Regions from separate parts of the Haemophilus influenzae genome, predicted to be linked through region 2. Evidence: riboswitches for the same ligand, from Rfam matches in the RefSeq annotation. Region 2 holds a riboswitch; each other region holds the start of a gene.
What was found. A riboswitch is a leader RNA that binds a small molecule or an ion and turns the genes downstream of it on or off. The one in region 2 is predicted to bind thiamine pyrophosphate.
Positions count from the first base shown of each region.

Region 1: it holds a riboswitch for thiamine pyrophosphate, as region 2 does, so the genes downstream of both, thiB (thiamine ABC transporter substrate binding subunit) here and AT683_RS03600 (ABC transporter ATP-binding protein) in region 2, are expected to answer to the same signal.
Region 3: it holds a riboswitch for thiamine pyrophosphate, as region 2 does, so the genes downstream of both, thiM (hydroxyethylthiazole kinase) here and AT683_RS03600 (ABC transporter ATP-binding protein) in region 2, are expected to answer to the same signal.

Region 1 covers NZ_LN831035.1:1,870,868-1,876,392, forward strand. The annotation lists gene thiQ (thiamine ABC transporter ATP-binding protein) at 1-496, opposite strand, end outside; gene thiP (thiamine/thiamine pyrophosphate ABC transporter permease) at 480-2,096, opposite strand; gene thiB (thiamine ABC transporter substrate binding subunit) at 2,101-3,099, opposite strand; TPP riboswitch at 3,152-3,239, opposite strand; gene AT683_RS09225 (helix-hairpin-helix domain-containing protein) at 3,346-3,693, opposite strand; gene ispH (4-hydroxy-3-methylbut-2-enyl diphosphate reductase) at 3,863-4,807, opposite strand; gene lspA (signal peptidase II) at 4,804-5,319, opposite strand; gene AT683_RS09240 (phosphoethanolamine transferase) at 5,389-5,525, opposite strand, start outside.
Region 2 covers NZ_LN831035.1:711,333-716,857, reverse strand. The annotation lists gene AT683_RS03615 (MFS transporter) at 45-1,322, opposite strand; gene galE (UDP-glucose 4-epimerase GalE) at 1,464-2,480, opposite strand; gene AT683_RS03605 (alpha-2,3-sialyltransferase) at 2,653-3,657, opposite strand; TPP riboswitch at 3,880-3,968, shown strand; gene AT683_RS03600 (ABC transporter ATP-binding protein) at 4,042-4,764, shown strand; gene AT683_RS03595 (ABC transporter permease) at 4,761-5,498, shown strand; gene AT683_RS03590 (ABC transporter substrate-binding protein) at 5,521-5,525, shown strand, end outside.
Region 3 covers NZ_LN831035.1:603,700-609,224, forward strand. The annotation lists gene AT683_RS02965 (MFS transporter) at 1-763, opposite strand, end outside; gene thiE (thiamine phosphate synthase) at 747-1,427, opposite strand; gene thiD (bifunctional hydroxymethylpyrimidine kinase/phosphomethylpyrimidine kinase) at 1,438-2,247, opposite strand; gene thiM (hydroxyethylthiazole kinase) at 2,240-3,031, opposite strand; TPP riboswitch at 3,161-3,249, opposite strand; gene AT683_RS09755 (opacity family porin) at 3,361-3,573, opposite strand; gene rne (ribonuclease E) at 3,805-5,525, opposite strand, start outside.

The DNA.
Region 1 (5,525 bases), 730 kb from region 2:
CCCGAAGTTTCTGATCTAATGCAGAAAAAGGCTCATCTAATAACAAAATTGGCTTATCTCGCAACAAACAACGCGCCAATGCCACTCGTTGTTTTTGCCCCCCCGAAAGAGAATTCGGTAAACGCTCTAAATAATCGCCCAATCCTACGGAGCAAGCGGCCTGTTCAATTTTTTCCTGCTCAAGTGCGGTTAATTTTAAAGAGGGTTTTATTCCTAAGGCAAGATTTTGTTGTACAGTCAAATGGGGAAATAAGTTATTTTCTTGAAATAGCATGGAAACAGGACGCTCGTAAGGCGCACTACGCGTATGATTTTTATCGTTTAACCAAATTTCTCCTTGAGCAGGAAATTCAAACCCAGCAATTAAATTCAATAAGGTACTTTTCCCCGCCCCACTTTCGCCAATAATTGCGACACGTTCGCCAGCCTTAACGTTCAAATTAAAGCACATTGGTAAGGTTTTATCATTCAAAATCACATTATTTAGATAAATCATCAGCATCCCTATATGTGTGAATAAAGGCAAACAATATGCCACAAAGCAATAATAAAATCCCTGCGGTTACAGCGGCATCTTGATTACGATAATTACCTAACTGCTGATATAACAAATGCGGTAAAGAAGTAAACTCTTGATTGCCAAATAACGCAATAGCCGTAAAATCGCCGAGAGATAACGCCAAACCTAAAGCAAAAGCATAACGCAACGGTGCGCGCAAGGTTTTCCACTCAATCAGATAAAAACGTTGCCAACCCACAATTCCCAAACTGTTACACAGATTTTCGTAATAACGCATATTATTATGAAAAGGTGCGCTCAAAATACGTAAAACAAAAGGCATTGCACTTAACGCATTGCAAAATACAACGATAATAAACAAATCAATATTCGAAAAATCACGCTCTTGTAATAATAAAAATAACCCCATTGCGAGTACTAAAATCGGGATTGCCAAAATTACCATTCCTGCATTAATAATAAATTGAGCGATTTTCTGATAATGTAACCATTCTAAACGGCGTGATAAAAGCAATAAGGCAATCGCCATCGTTAATGCAAGTAATGCGGACAAGGGTGCGATAGAAAGTGAATAACCTAACGCACGCCAAAGTTGAGAATTATGCCAAACCTTGAGTAAACTTGATGAACTCAATGCGCTAATAAGAATATTCAAAACTGGCGAAAAAAGGAAAAAGACAAAAACAATTAAAACAAAAACATAGAAAATTTTGACCGCACTTTTAGGTTTCACAAACCAAATATTACTATTGCTCAAGCCATTTTGATTAGAAGGCGAAAAACGAGATGTTAAACTAAATAAAAGCAAGCAAAATACAAATTGCAACATAGCAAAGAGTGCCGCTTTCGGCAGATCAAATTCAAATAAAATCGCTTGGTAAATTGCTGTTTCTAATGTTGTATATTGAGGCCCACCACCTAACGTAAGAACAACGGTAAAACTGGTAAAGCACAGCATAAAAATCAAGCTAAATGTGGGCAAACATTGCTGACGAAAAACAGGCCATTCCACCAATTTAACGAATTGCCAACCTTGCAAATTGAGCTGTGCTGCAAGCTGACGTTGCTGATAAGGGATACTTTGCAAACTTTGTAAGAAAAGCTGTGCTGCCAGTGGGATATTGAAAAAAAGATGGGCAATTAAAATACCCGACAGTCCGTAAATATGCCCCTGCCACGACATTCCAAAAAGATTAGCAAACCAAGCTAACCAACCGCTTGAACCATAAATACCGATCAAACCAAAAATTGCCACTAAAGCAGGTAAGACAAAAGTTAGCGACATTAATTTTAACAACCACTTTTTTCCAAAAAATGGCTTATAAAATAATGCCCGAGCGAGAAGTAAACCAAAGAAAATAGATAAAACGGTAGAAAGTAAAGCTTGCCCAAAACTGAAAAGAATCAGATGCTGTAGGTAATCATCAGTAAACCAAGCTCGCCATTGCAATTCATCGCCCAATGTAAAGATCGAACTTAAGGCACTACCATAAAAAAGAATAATGAAACTAATGACAACAACCCCGCCCGCATAATGACGAGGGCGAAGTTGTGGATGATGAAATAACGACAACATCAAATTATTTTGTTAATGTAGTTTGCCAAGTGCTGATCCAATTTTTTAACTGCTCAGCATTCACTGTTGGATTAATTGGCGTTTGAGTTTTTTGTTGAACTTTCAGTGCATCAAAGTGCGGTTCAATTTCGCCTTGAATAACTGGCAACATAATATTGGCTGTCACAATATGTTTTTGTGCTGTAGGCGAAATTAAAAATGCCATAAAATCATCCGCACATTGATTTGGATGGTTGGCAACTCGCGCCGCTAATTCCACTTGAGTAATATGCCCTTCCGCAAAATCTGTCGCCGCATAATTATCTTTTTTCTCAAAAAGTTGATGATAAAGTGGCGATGTGCTGTAACTTAATACTAAATCCGCTTCGCCTTTTAAGAATGCACCGTAAGTATCTGACCAGCCTTTACCCACTGTTACCGTATGCTTATCTAAATTTTTCCAAGCAGATTGAATTTTATCTTCAGGATAAATTACATTCATCCAAACCAATAAACCACGTCCCACACTGCTGGTGCGAGGATCTTGATAAATCACACGAAGATCTTGGCGTTCAACTAATTCTTTCAAACTTTTCGGCGGATTTTGTAATTTGGTTTTATCGTACACAAAAGCATAATTACCGAAATCGAAAGGTAAGAAGGTCTTATTTGTCCATTTTGTTGGTAAATCAAGCTGAGTTAAATCCACGTTATTTGGTGCAAAAATACCTGTTTTTTCAGCTTGTTCCAAAAAAAAGTTATCTAAACCTAGCACAATATCCGCTTTTGTTTTCTTTCCTTCCAAGCGAACACGGTTGAGCAACACTCCAACGCTTTCAAAAGGCGTAAAATTAATAGTGCATTGTGGGTGTGCTTTTTCAAAATCTTGTTTTACTTTTGGCCCAGCACCCCATTCAGAAGTGAAAGAATCGTAGCTATATACGTTCACACTTTGCTGTGATTGTGCTAATGCAGCAGTGGAAAAAAGTGCGGTAGAAATTAAGGTTAATTTAAGAAGTTTCATTATTACATCCTTATTTATGATTAAAAGGCAGCAATAATGACGAAAAGGAGATAAGGTTATATTCCTAGTTTCCTACGTCAGTATTAACTGTTTCAGGTTCACGGGTATGATCTCAGCGTATTGCACCCCGACTAGGCTTGCTAGTGTATTAAAATTTACTCAAGTTGCCAACGGCTTTTTAATGTATTCTGTGTGTAAAGAATAAAAAAGCCCTGTAAAACAGGGCATTCATTGGAGGTTAGAAAATTAAAAGATTATACGATCACGATTTTTCTCTAGTGTTGCTTTGCCAATTCCTTGTACTTCTAAAAGCTGTTCTACATTAGTAAAATTACCGTGTTTTTCACGATATTGCACAATAGCTTCCGCTTTTTTCGCACCAATGCCAGTTAGGGATTTTTGAATTTCACTGGCAGTTGCTATGTTAATATTCAATTTATCTCCCATCATAGCTGGTGCTACTTGTGAATCCGTTTGAGTGGTCACAACAGCTTGAGTTGTTTGCTCAACCACCTTGTCTTCAGCAAAAGTGGAACCAGCTGCAAGTGACCCACACAATACAAACGAAGTGAATAATGTTTTCATTAATTTCATAGAGGTTTCCTTATAATATGAACCGTTGATCAACAATCAACACACACATTTTTTCCTGCCTTGCAAAAAACCTCAAGAACCTGACCGCACTTTTGCGATCTCGATCTCAAAAATTCTTAATTTGAATGAAAAAAACAAAGGACTTATCATTGACGATAAGCCCTTAGTATTAATTAACTTCTTTTATTCTCAACTCTTTTGGCACTTCAAAGAACATATTTTCTTCTAAACCTTGCAGTTCTTCTATAGTATCCGCGCCAAACTCTTTTAAGCGAGAAATAATCGATTGGACTAATTCTTCTGGTGCAGAAGCACCAGCTGTAATCCCAATGGTTTTTACATCATTAAACCAATCATCTTGAATATCGGAAGGATCATCAAGAAGCTGTGATTTAATCCCCATTCGAGACGCCAATTCAGCTAAACGATTTGAATTTGATGAGTTTTTAGACCCCACAACCAACACTAAATCTGATAATTTAGCCAATTCTCGCACCGCTTCTTGACGATTGGTTGTCGCATAACAAATATCGTTTTTATGTGGCCCTTGAATAGCGGGATATTTTTCTTTTAATGCAGCAATAGTTTCTGCTGTATCATCTAGCGATAAAGTGGTTTGCGTCATAAAGGTTAAATCATCATTGTCTTGCATTGGCAAACGTGCAATATCTTCTACTTTTTCAATCAAGAAAATTCCGCCATCTTCATTACTATACTGCCCCATTGTGCCTTCAACTTCAGGGTGTCCTTTATGTCCAATCAAAATCGCTTTTGTTCCCTTTCGACTTGCACGAGCAACTTGCATATGTACTTTGGTCACCAAAGGACAGGTTGCATCAAATACTTTGAGATTGCGGTCTTTCGCTTCTTGTCGAACGGCTTGAGATACGCCGTGCGCAGAAAAAATCACGATCGCACCATCAGGTACCTCGCTTAATTCTTCCACGAAGATCGCACCACGATCACGCAATCCGTTCACAACAAATCGGTTATGCACCACTTCATGACGAACATAAATCGGTGCGCCATGAATTTCTAAGGCAAGTTCAACAATACTAATAGCACGGTCTACACCGGCACAGAATCCTCGTGGATTGGCTAAAATTATCTTCATTTCTGACCGCACTTTTCTACTTGTTTATCTTGTACTTTTTTCTTTTCGCTCTTAAACGCATCCAATGCTAACAACCCTGCGCCAATACAAATGGCAATATCAGCGATATTAAACACTGGATAATGATAAATATCCCAATAGAAATCAAAGAAATCCACGACGAAACCATTGTAAGCTCGATCTACCATATTCGCTAATGCACCACCAATAATCAGTGCATAAGCAGAATTTTGGATTTTTTGTTCAGCATTATTTTTTACTAAAAAATAAACCAACATGCCTGAAATAGCCAACGCTAACAAAATAAAGAAATATTGTTGCCAGCCACTATGATCCGCTAAGAAACTAAATGCCGCACCATAATTGCGGACATAGGTAAGATTGAAAACAGGCAGCACATTAACACTTTCATACAAATCAAATTTTTGTACCACAATGTATTTAGTGAGCAAATCAACCACGAAAGCGACCGTACTTAACCATAAAAACGAAAGCCCTGATTTTTTGGACATACTATTTCCCTTTTAAAAAAATTCCGCTCATTCTAGCACAAGCCGATAAATGATAAAGCACGATCTCATTTACTGAACGGTTTCTGGTAATTTTGCTGGATCATCAGCCAACTCTTTAACATTTACAACGTTATTCCAATCAAATACCTTAATTTCCTGTTTTTCAGGATGGAAGAAATCCACGCCTTGTAAATGTTTTTCCTTAA
Region 2 (5,525 bases):
TAAAGCATAGTGCGGTCAAATTTTTTATAATTTTTACCGCACTTTTATACTGAGCTGGTCTTATTATTTTCTTGCTTCAAAGGTGCTACCCAAAATAAACAAAGCATGCCGGGAATCGCTAAAAATAAACAAAACCAAAAATACTGATAATACCCCACTGCTCCCACAACATAACCAGAAAGTATACCTAAAACTTTACTTGGCAAAGCTGAAAGGCTTGTAAAAAGTGCAAGCTGTGTTGCAGTATAAAGAGGATTACTCTCACGCGCCATAAAAGCCACAAAAGCTGCGGTACCAAGTCCAACGCCGATATATTCAGCTGCAATCACAATACCTAGTTTCCATAACTCGGCAGATGTAATAACATCAAAATGACCGAAAGCAGACAACCAAATAAACCCACCAATTGTTACCATTTGTACAAGCCCAAATAGCCACAATGCACGGTTAATACCCAGTTTTAGCATTATCATACCACCAGCAAGCCCAGATAAAATGCTTGACCAAAGTGCGGTACTTTTTACAACAATAGCAATATCCTCTTTGCTAAATCCCATGTCATAAATAAATTTGGTTTGTAACGTTGTGGCAAAAGAATCCCCGAACTTATACAAAAACAAAAATAGTAAAAAACCGATAGCCTGAATAACGCCCTTACGTTGGAAAAATTCTTGTAATGGAATCCAAAACGCTTGATAGAACGGCTGATTAGTTTGCTGCATGTCTATTTTTGGCTCTTTTGCTAAAAATAGTGTCATGAAGATGCCTGCTAACATACAAAGTGCGGTCCATAAAAAGACGCTTTCCCAAGGATAAATCGCCGCCAAATATAGCGATAATCCCCCTGGAATTAATCCCGCAATTCGATAAGCATTAATATGAATAGTGTTTCCTAAACCTAATTCATGATCACTCAAAATTTCACGACGATACGCATCCAACACGATATCTTGTGTGGCTGAAAAAAAGGCGATAAGCAACGCAATATTTGCTACTGTACCCAGTTGTGTGAGCGGATCAAACAGGCTAATGATGTAAAGTAAAATCAATAATGCCACTTGTGAAAGCAACATCCAGCTACGACGACGCCCTAAAAAACTCGGGAAATAACGATCCAATAATGGCGCCCACAAAAATTTCAATCCATAAGGCAACATCACTCCAGTTACTGCACCAATAAGCTCAATTGAAAGATGTTTATCTGTCAGCCAAACAGGCAACATTTGCGACAATACAAATAATGGCAAACCAGAATTAAAACCTGTGAAGGCGCAAATTAACATCTTGCGCGTAAAAATTTGGGAAGAAAGGGAATTTGACATAAAGTGCGGTTAATTTTAGTTGTATTTTAGAAATTTCGCCTTTCAATTAAAGGATTTTTGTAAAAATTAGGGGATTTTTAATCATTCCCCCAATGTTTAGCATTCTTCTTCCTAAAAAAGAAAAACAAATATTAGAGAATATTAATCTCTATACCCTTTTGGATTATTTTTCTGCCAGTTCCACGTGTCTTGCATCATTTTTTCAAGACCACGTTCTGCCACCCAACCAAGCTCTTTTGCCGCTAAACTAGGATCAGAATAGCAAGTAGCAATATCGCCAGAGCGGCGTTCTACAAGTTTATATGCAATTGTAATATTATTGGCTTTTTCAAAGGCTTTTACCATATCTAATACGGAATAACCATGGCCCGTACCAAGGTTATAAATATGTAAACCAGCGTCATTTTCATGACGTTGAAGCGCTTTTAAATGCCCCACAGCTAAATCCACTACATGAATATAATCACGCACACCTGTTCCATCATGAGTGTCGTAATCACTACCAAATACAGAAAGTTGTGCTAATTTACCGATAGCAACTTGGCTAATATAAGGTAATAAATTATTTGGAATACCATTTGGATCTTCCCCAATTAAGCCACTTTCATGTGCCCCAACTGGATTAAAATAACGCAAGATTGTCATGCTAAATTTTGGTTCCGCTTTTGCTGTATCGCGTAAAATCTGTTCAACCATATATTTAGATGTACCATAAGGGTTGGTTGTACCGCCGACTTCACAATCTTCTGTAATTGGAATAATTTTTGGATCGCCGTAAACCGTTGCAGATGAGCTAAATACAAAGTTCCAAACACCCGCTCTTTTCATTTCTTGAATTAATACAAGGGTGCCAGCGACATTGTTCATGTAATATTCTGTCGGCTTTTGAACACTTTCCCCTACGGCTTTTAACCCTGCAAAATGAATAACCGAGTTAATCTCATTTTCTGCAAAAATTTTTTGTAACAAAGCACGATCTAAAATATCGCCTTCATAAAACTTTGCTTCTTTGCCTGTAATTTGTTTTACACGCTCAAGGGATTTTGGCGATGAATTGCAAAGATTATCTAATACCACCACCTCTTTGCCAACATTTAATAATTCTACAACTGTGTGAGAACCGATATAACCGGCGCCACCTGTCACTAAAATGGCCATAATGATTTCCTTGTTAATTATTGAGACTAAAAAATTATATCACTATTTTGTGTGGTAAGAATGGTGATTTTCAATAAAATAAAAAACCTGTTGCTAAAAAGTATTGTTGTAGCGAGTGAGATAACCTCTCATATTTAGGGCTATGTCCATTAGTTGTGTGATATAAGGTTATCTAATCCCATTTTCTTGATTTTAAGGCGTGTTTTATATCATTAGGTAAACGTAATATATCCCAGAACAACCGAAAAATCAGATTTTGGTAAATTCTTGGTTTGGAATATATACCAATTTTTTTATATACAAACTTCGGCGGAATTAAAATATCTTGTGTGTAATTTTTCTTTTCTTCGAGAATAAAAGTAATTGGGTTATTCAGTGGTGATAAAGGAAAATAATTACATAGAGGACTTTCTGGCGAAATGCAATAAATATTTACTCCATAATGTTTTTGTAAAAAATAAAGTGCATTTAAATCATATTCCATAGAATGGATATCGCTTTGACTTTTATTTTGTGAAAAATAAGGTAATAATTTAATAATATTTTCTTTTTGATGATGAAATGCGTAAGGATTCCCTTTTTCTTGATAAAAATCAATACCTGTTAAATAAAGATCTTTATAACCCATTGCAGTTGCCACTGCACACATATAAACACCTGATGTAATTCTCTTATTTTCATATAATTCGTTATATTGTAAATAGGCATCAAAGGCGGGTAGCTTGTTTAAATAATAATGTCCAATATCAACTTGTGTTAGTAATTTTTGTACATTTTTAATTTTCTTTAATTCTGAATCTCCTAAATTGACAAAAGATGATAAAATAATATCAGCATATTCATATTTATATTCATTATTTTTAATTAATTGCATAAAAGTATAGTATTGTTCAAAAATTACAGAGCAATTAAAAAATACTTTTTTTATTTTCTTGCCAAGAAAATAATGATCTTCAAAATAAAATTGATTGCAACGGAAAACATCATAATCTTTAGGTAATAAACTATAGTCAATTGATTTTAAACTTGTTCCATTACCTGCAATAATGACAGACTTTGATTGATTGATTGATTGATTGATTGATTGATTGATTGATTGATTGATTGATTGATTGATTGATTGATTGATTGATTGATTGATTGATTGATTGATTGATTGACATATTGTACCGTTCATTGAATAAAATAGAAGTTATCCCTAAAAAATAATAAACATTATATAGATTTATAGAACTTTTTACTAAACATTGATTATACCGTCCTAAAATTATTATCTAATATCAGTTGTACTATCTCCGTTGTATCTTAGCAAGAAAAATTTAAAAATGCTTTTCTTGTTCCATTCGGATAGAAACCTAATCGCTTGTTTTTTCTACCAAACAAGCGTAAACTTACCAACAATTTTTAGTCGGGGTGCCGAAAGGCTGAGATGATACCCGTGAACCTGAAACAGTTAGTACTGACGTAGGAAACTAATATGCCAAAAAATCCATTTTCTTTTCATTCCATTTCTTATCCTTTCTTTTTTATTACGCATTCCCTTTAATCATTGAGGCGAGCGATGGTGCGTATTCAAGATTTGAGTCTTGCCTTTAATGAACAAACGTTATTTGAGCATCTTAATTTAACCCTGTTGCCGAACGAATGGGTGAGCTTATTGGGCAGTTCAGGCGTGGGGAAATCGACACTTTTGCGACTACTGGCGGGCATTGAAACGCAAGGTGTGGTGCAGGGGAAAATCCTATTTGAACCGAAAATTCGTATTGCGTGGTTGCCTCAAAAAGAGACACTTTATCCGTGGTTGTCAATTGTCGATAACGTGCAGTTGCAAGCGGTCTTATTTGGACGAAAATCTGTAAAAACCACTGAAAAAGCTAAAATGTTGCTTGAAAAAGTGGGAATGGCAGCACATTGGCACAAGCCTTGTTCGCAGCTTTCGGGCGGGCAAAAACAGCGGGTTGCCTTGGCACGCACCTTAATGCAAGAGGCGGATTTGATTTTGCTTGATGAGCCTTTTTCCGCTCTTGATGCCATCAGTCGCCATCAACTTCAAGATTTAGCCTTTGAACTGCTCGAAGATAAATCAGTGCTGCTCGTGACCCACGATCCGCAAGAGGCATTACGGCTAAGTCAGCGTATTTTTGTGTTGCGTTCGCCTGAATCTCATCAAACAGCATTATCGGAGGTAATTTTGCCCGAAGGTAACACCCCGCGTGAGTTGCATCAAGCCAATTTATGGGCGTTGCAGCAACAATTATTGCGGGAATTAGGGGGCGAACAATGAAAATTCGCCTACTTAAACCGCTTTTAATTGTAGTCGTGTTGTTGATGATCTGGCAAATGGTCGCAACCTTGGGTAGCTTTCCACACTACATTTTTCCCTCACCGCAAGCTGTAGGGCAGCAGTTGTTCACACACGCTGAACTGCTTTGGCAGCATACGCAAGTTACGTTGTTAGAAATCTGCTTAGGGCTGTTGTTAGGCTTTCTATTTGGGCTGATTTCGGCGTTGTTGCTCTCATTTTCTCGTCAAATTTCTGCCGTGTTATTGCCGATTTTGGTCATTTCGCAAGCGATTCCCGTGTTTGCTATTGCGCCGTTGTTGGTGTTGTGGTTTGGCTATGGAATGGCATCCAAAATTGTGATGTCGGTGCTGATTATCTACTTCCCCGTCACGGCAGCTTGTTATGATGGACTACGCAACACCCCACAAGCGTGGCTCGATTTGGCGAAAACCTTTAACATTTCCCCCTTGCGTTTATTGCTTAAAGTGCGATTACCTGCGGCTTTGCCTGCTTTTGCTTCGGGCTTGCGAATTGCGGTTTCGGTCGCCCCGATTGGTGCGGTGGTGGGCGAATGGGTAGGTTCATCTGAAGGGTTGGGGTATTTGATGATTCACGCCAATGCCCGAATGCAAGTCGATTTAATGTTTGCCGCCTTACTGATTTTAGTGTCAATTTCACTCTGTTTATATTTCAGCATTGATTGGCTATTACACCGTTTTATTTGGTCTGTTTAACTTTTCATTAAAGGAGAAAAAGATGAA
Region 3 (5,525 bases), 110 kb from region 2:
TCATAATGTAGAACAGCACATAGCCAGCAATGCAAACCAACATTCCTAAGAAAAACGGCTTGAAATAAGTAGTGACAACTTCCAACATTGGTAAGCGTTTTGGCTGCGGTTTATTGAGTGCCGCAAGGAAAATCGGGGCTTCAGTCAGTTTTAGGCGAACATATAAGCCAATTGCCACTAAGATAACGGAAGATAAAAATGGTATCCGCCACGCCCATTCAGTCATAGCTTCTTGCCCGAAAATCGCAGTAATGCCTAAGAATACGCCATTTGCCAACAACAAGCCAAGCGGGGCTCCCAGTTGTGGGAAAGTACCATACCAACCTCGTTTACCTTCTGGAGCATTTTCAACCGCAACTAACGCAGCACCGCCCCACTCTCCGCCTAAACCGATACCTTGCCCAATACGGCATAAACAGAGCAAAATTGTCGCCCAAATACCGATGCTGTCATAGGTTGGCAACAAACCGATAACCACAGTGGAAATACCCATCAACAGCAAGCTCATCACAAAAGTATTTTTCCGCCCGAAACGGTCACCGAAATGCCCGAACAATATTGCTCCCAAAGGGCGAGCAATAAAAGTAAGTGCTAAAGTGGAAAGTGCCGCAATCTGCCCTGAAAGTGGATCTGCGGCATGGAAGAATTGATGGTTAAATACCAATACCGCTGCCATTGCGTAAATGTAGTTATCGAAATACTCAATTGCAGTGCCGACCATCGTCGCTGTTGCTACTTGCTTTAAACTATTTTGCGTATTCATCACTTGCCTCCCGTAATGCTTTTGTTGCGGCTTGCACATTATCGGCGTGCGTAATTGCAGTAATCACTGCCACACCATCCGCCCCAAATTCTCGTAAGGTTTTAACGTGAGCTAATTTCACCCCACCAATTGCCACAAGCGGTTTAGTTATGCCCACATTTCGCAAAGTTTGAATAAATGCCATTCCTAGTGTTGGTTTGGGATTTTCTTTTGATTGCGTTGGGAAAATCGGGCCAATTCCAAAATAATCAATTTCCGCTAAATTTTCCCCAATTTTTGCCTCGTCTAAACGATTCACCGACCAACCAATAATTAGCGGTTTATCTGTTTTAGCGCGAATCTCTTGCACAGGCATATCGCTTTGCCCAACGTGAATGCCATCCGCCTCGATTGCCAACGCCAAATCAACGTTGTCGTCTACAATAAACGGTACGCCATATTCACGGCACAAATCACGACAACTCATCGCCAGTGCCTTCTGTGCTGAGGGCGTATGTTCTAACGAAAATTTGCCTTTATCCCGAAATTGAAAGCAGGTAATTCCGCCTTCTAACGCTTGTTTAAGCACGAATAATAAATTTTCTGATAAGTTCTCGCCCAAATGACGGCAATCTTGCGTGCCTGCCACAAAGTAAAGCGGTAAGATTTTTTGAATATTTTTCATCTTTCAATCCTTAAAGGCGACTGTAAGCCCAATGATTTGTCGGCCCGTGTCCTTGCCCAATATTCAACGGGTGAGAAATCGCAGCGGTAATAAAATCTTTCGCTGTTTTTACCGCACTTTGCAACGGTTCGCCTTTCGCCAACTCTGCGGTTAAACAGGCAGAAAAGGTACAGCCCGTACCATGTGTATGCGGCGTGTTGAAACGGGGGCTTTGCAAAGTAAAATGACGACCATCTGCAAGTAAAACCCAATCTTGGCACAGCTCACTTTGCGAATTGAGCGAATGTCCGCCCTTAATAATCACATTCTTCGCTCCCTGTTTTTGCAATGCTTTTGCGGCTTGTTGAATACTGATGTCGTCCACAATCGCAATCCCCGTTAATGCTTCCGCTTCGGGAATGTTTGGTGTAATCACGTCCGCCAACGGCAGCAATTTTTGGCTTAACGCACTCACCGCTTGCTGTTGCAATAAGGGTGCACCGCCTTTGGCGATCATTACAGGATCTAGCACTAGCGTGCCGAAAGGTTTATCAGCAAGAAAATCTGCAACGCATTCAATAATTTCTGCATTGCCCAACATACCAATTTTGCAACTTGCAATCTGGAAATCATTTTTGACCGCTTCCAGTTGCGCTTGAATTGTTTTCAGTGGAATAGGGTGAATATCAAATACGCCAAGTGTGTTTTGTGCAGTAACAGCTGTAATTACGGATGTACCAAACACGCCGCGCATTTGGAAGGTTTTAAGATCCGCTTGAATGCCTGCACCACCGCCACTGTCTGACCCTGCGATGGTTAAAACTTGTTTCACATTACTCATTGATGCGCCCTCTTTGTCCAATGGTTTCAGGGGAAAGGGCAGCAAGCTCGTCCAACAAACGGATTTGGAACTGTCCCACTTGTGTGGTTAAGCCTTGCGCCGCACACTCGCCTGCAATGGTGTATGCTACACAGGCTTCTAATGTCGCAGAAAAATAATTTCCTTCACTTACCGCTAAAAAAGCCGCACACACGGCACTCAATAAACAGCCCGAAGCCGTAACTTTCGGGAACAATGACGTGCCGTTGTGAACGGTCGCAGTTTGTGTGCCATCGCTGACAATATCCACCGCCCCGCTAATCAACACCGTACAGCCATAGCGTTGAGCCACTTTCTCGGCAACGGCTTTTAAATCCACTTCGCCTTGCCCTGCATCTACACCTTTTGCCTGCCACGTCTCGCCTGCAATGGCAGCCAGTTCACCTGCATTACCACGAATAAGTGCGAATTTTACTTCTGCCAGCAATTGGCGAATGGTCTCACGGCGATAGCTCGTTGCCCCCACACCAACAGGATCTAACACTACAGGAATTCCAACCTCATTTGCCGTTTTTCCTGCCTGCAACATTGCCTCCCGATCTTTACCAATCAGCGTACCAATATTAATGACCAATACTTGACTGATTTTCGGTACTTCCTGCATTTCTTCGATATTCGCCGACATCAAAGGCGAAGCTCCTAATGCCAACAAACCATTGGCACTAAAATTCGCTGCCACAATGTTGGTGATGTTATGAATGAGCGGATTCTGCTCACGGATTTTGGCGAGATAAATTGATTGCATAAGCATTCCTTGTGTTGAATATAAAATAAACAAAAATGCCCGCTATTCACTGTGAGCAATTAGCAGGTGTAATAAAATGTAGAAAATTGGGAAAATAAACAGGATAAAATCGTGATAGAGAAAGGTTGAATATGTGGCATATTAGTTTCCTACGTCAGTGCTAACTGTTTCAGGTTCACGGGTATCATCTCAGCCTTTCGGCACCCCGACTAAAAATTGCATGAAGTTTACGCTTCTTTTCAAGAAAAAACAAGCGGTCAAATTTTTCCCTCATTTTGCAAATAATGAGAAGAATTTGACCGCTTAAATAGAAAACTAAATTTGTTTAATTAAAAACGGTAACGTACACCGAAAGAGGCTTCATGAGTTTTAAAACGCACGTTTTCTAAACGTCCCCAGTCGTTATAACGATAACCTAAGTCTAAGGTAATATTCGGTGTAATATCATAGCCAATACCACCAATAAAACCAAAGCCAATGCGTTTTATGCTTCTAGAACCTGATGTTTCCTGATCCGCCTTCACATCTCCGCCTATTGGCATATTGTTAGTCTTAAATGTAAGTTTTGTTGTAAATTCATCTTTTGTGTAACCGCTGGTAGCAACATGCCCAACTTACTCTGTTCTATAATATAAGTAAAAATGTTTTAATTAAAGCATAAAATAACAGCAAAATTTGACTGATTGGTTTTTTATGCTTTCAATCAAACTGTATTTATAAAATAAAAAGAATTGACGTAATTTTGGTTACGTCAATTCTATTTTTATTTTTGATTATTCTGATTTTGCGCGGGTTGGTTCAGAATAAACGTGGCTAATTGCACAATGATGTCCTGCCGCGCCTTTTCCATAGAAATAATAACGAGAATCCTGCCAAGCCCTAATTGGGAAAGCCTCTGGCATTTCATCATTTGCTTTCGCTAAAGTCATCTCCGCTTTTGTATGGGGCTCTGAAGAAATTGTACCTAAACGTCCATTAAATTCATAAGTGCGGACAAATTTTGATACTTTCTCGAGCGTTTCAGGTTCATCTACATTAATTGCTGGATCAATAGATTCAACAACTTCTTGAGGTTTATATGAACTTAAACGATCTAAAGATTCTTGTACTTTTTTCTGTACCGATTCATTAGCTGGTTGAGTAATAAAATCTAATGCAGGTTTTACATCAGGGGATTTTTCTTCAATGACAATTCCCATTGCTGGCGTGATAAACCCTTTTTTAGTTTTCTCTTGCTCAAGCAATTCATCCACAGATAAGAAATGATTTTCTTTTGTCAGATTTACCGTTGAATAATCAATCCAAGCCTTGCCACTTGCCAATTCAGGCGAAACCACCGCAGCAAATAATGGCATTGGCGATTTTGGCTCTTGATTACGGCGACGACGCTGATTATTCGCTGCACGTAAATGACGTGGAGTACGACGCTGACGCTCTTGACGTTCAGAACGCTGGTTCTGATGAACGGGTTTTTCATCATTATTTTGAACCGTAATTACATCCACTTCTGGCATTTTTTCAGTCGTGCTGAAGTTATTTTCAACAACTGTTTCATTATCTTCAACGCGCACGCGTTTACGTAAATCACGGCGTTGGCGGCGTTGAGTTACAGGCTCAGTTCTTTCTTCTTTAGCCTCAAAAACAGGTGTAGAATTTACCGCACTTTCAGCGATACTTTCTTCCACTAAGTTACGGCGCGGACGGCGTTGATTACGCTCACGGACATTACGAACCTGTTCTTCGGTTCTTTCTGTTTCGTTATTTTCAGAACGTGGACGACGAGAAGAACGACGATCCTGTGAACGGCGTTGATTACGATTAGGATTGCGCGAAGTGCGGTTATTTTTCGGTTTGTTTTCTTCAGATTTAGTCGCAAATAAACCTTTAATCTTCGCAATAATTTTAGCTAACAAAGAGGGTTCATTTGATTTACGCTCAACTGGCGTTGGGGCTGCTTCTGAAATAGAAAGCGCAACTACTGCACTTTCAACCGCTGGTTGTTCAATAACAGCTGTTGTTTCCACATTACGAGAAACCAGTGATTCTTCAGTATTTTCATCTTTCTCACAGTGAATTTTCGCTAAATTATAGCTTAATTCATTTACTTCTTCGCCATCACGTAAGCGGAAAACGCTAAAGTGCGGTGTTTCCATTGCTTCATTTGGGGCAACAATAATATCGACATTATGACGCTTTTCAATATTGCTGATTGCTTTGCGTTTTTCATTAAGAAGATAAGAGGCAATTTGTACTGGCACAATGGTATGCACTTGCTTAGTGTTTTCTTTTAATGCTTCTTCTTCCAGCAAACGCAAAATAGATAAAGAAAGAGATTCATTATCACGCACTTTGCCTGTTCCTTGACAACGAGGGCAAATATGGTGCGAAGATTCGCCCAATGATGGGCTTAAACGCTGACGTGACATTTCTAACAAACCAAAACGAGAAATTCGGCTAATTTGAATACGGGCGCGATCTGGACGAACCGCATCAC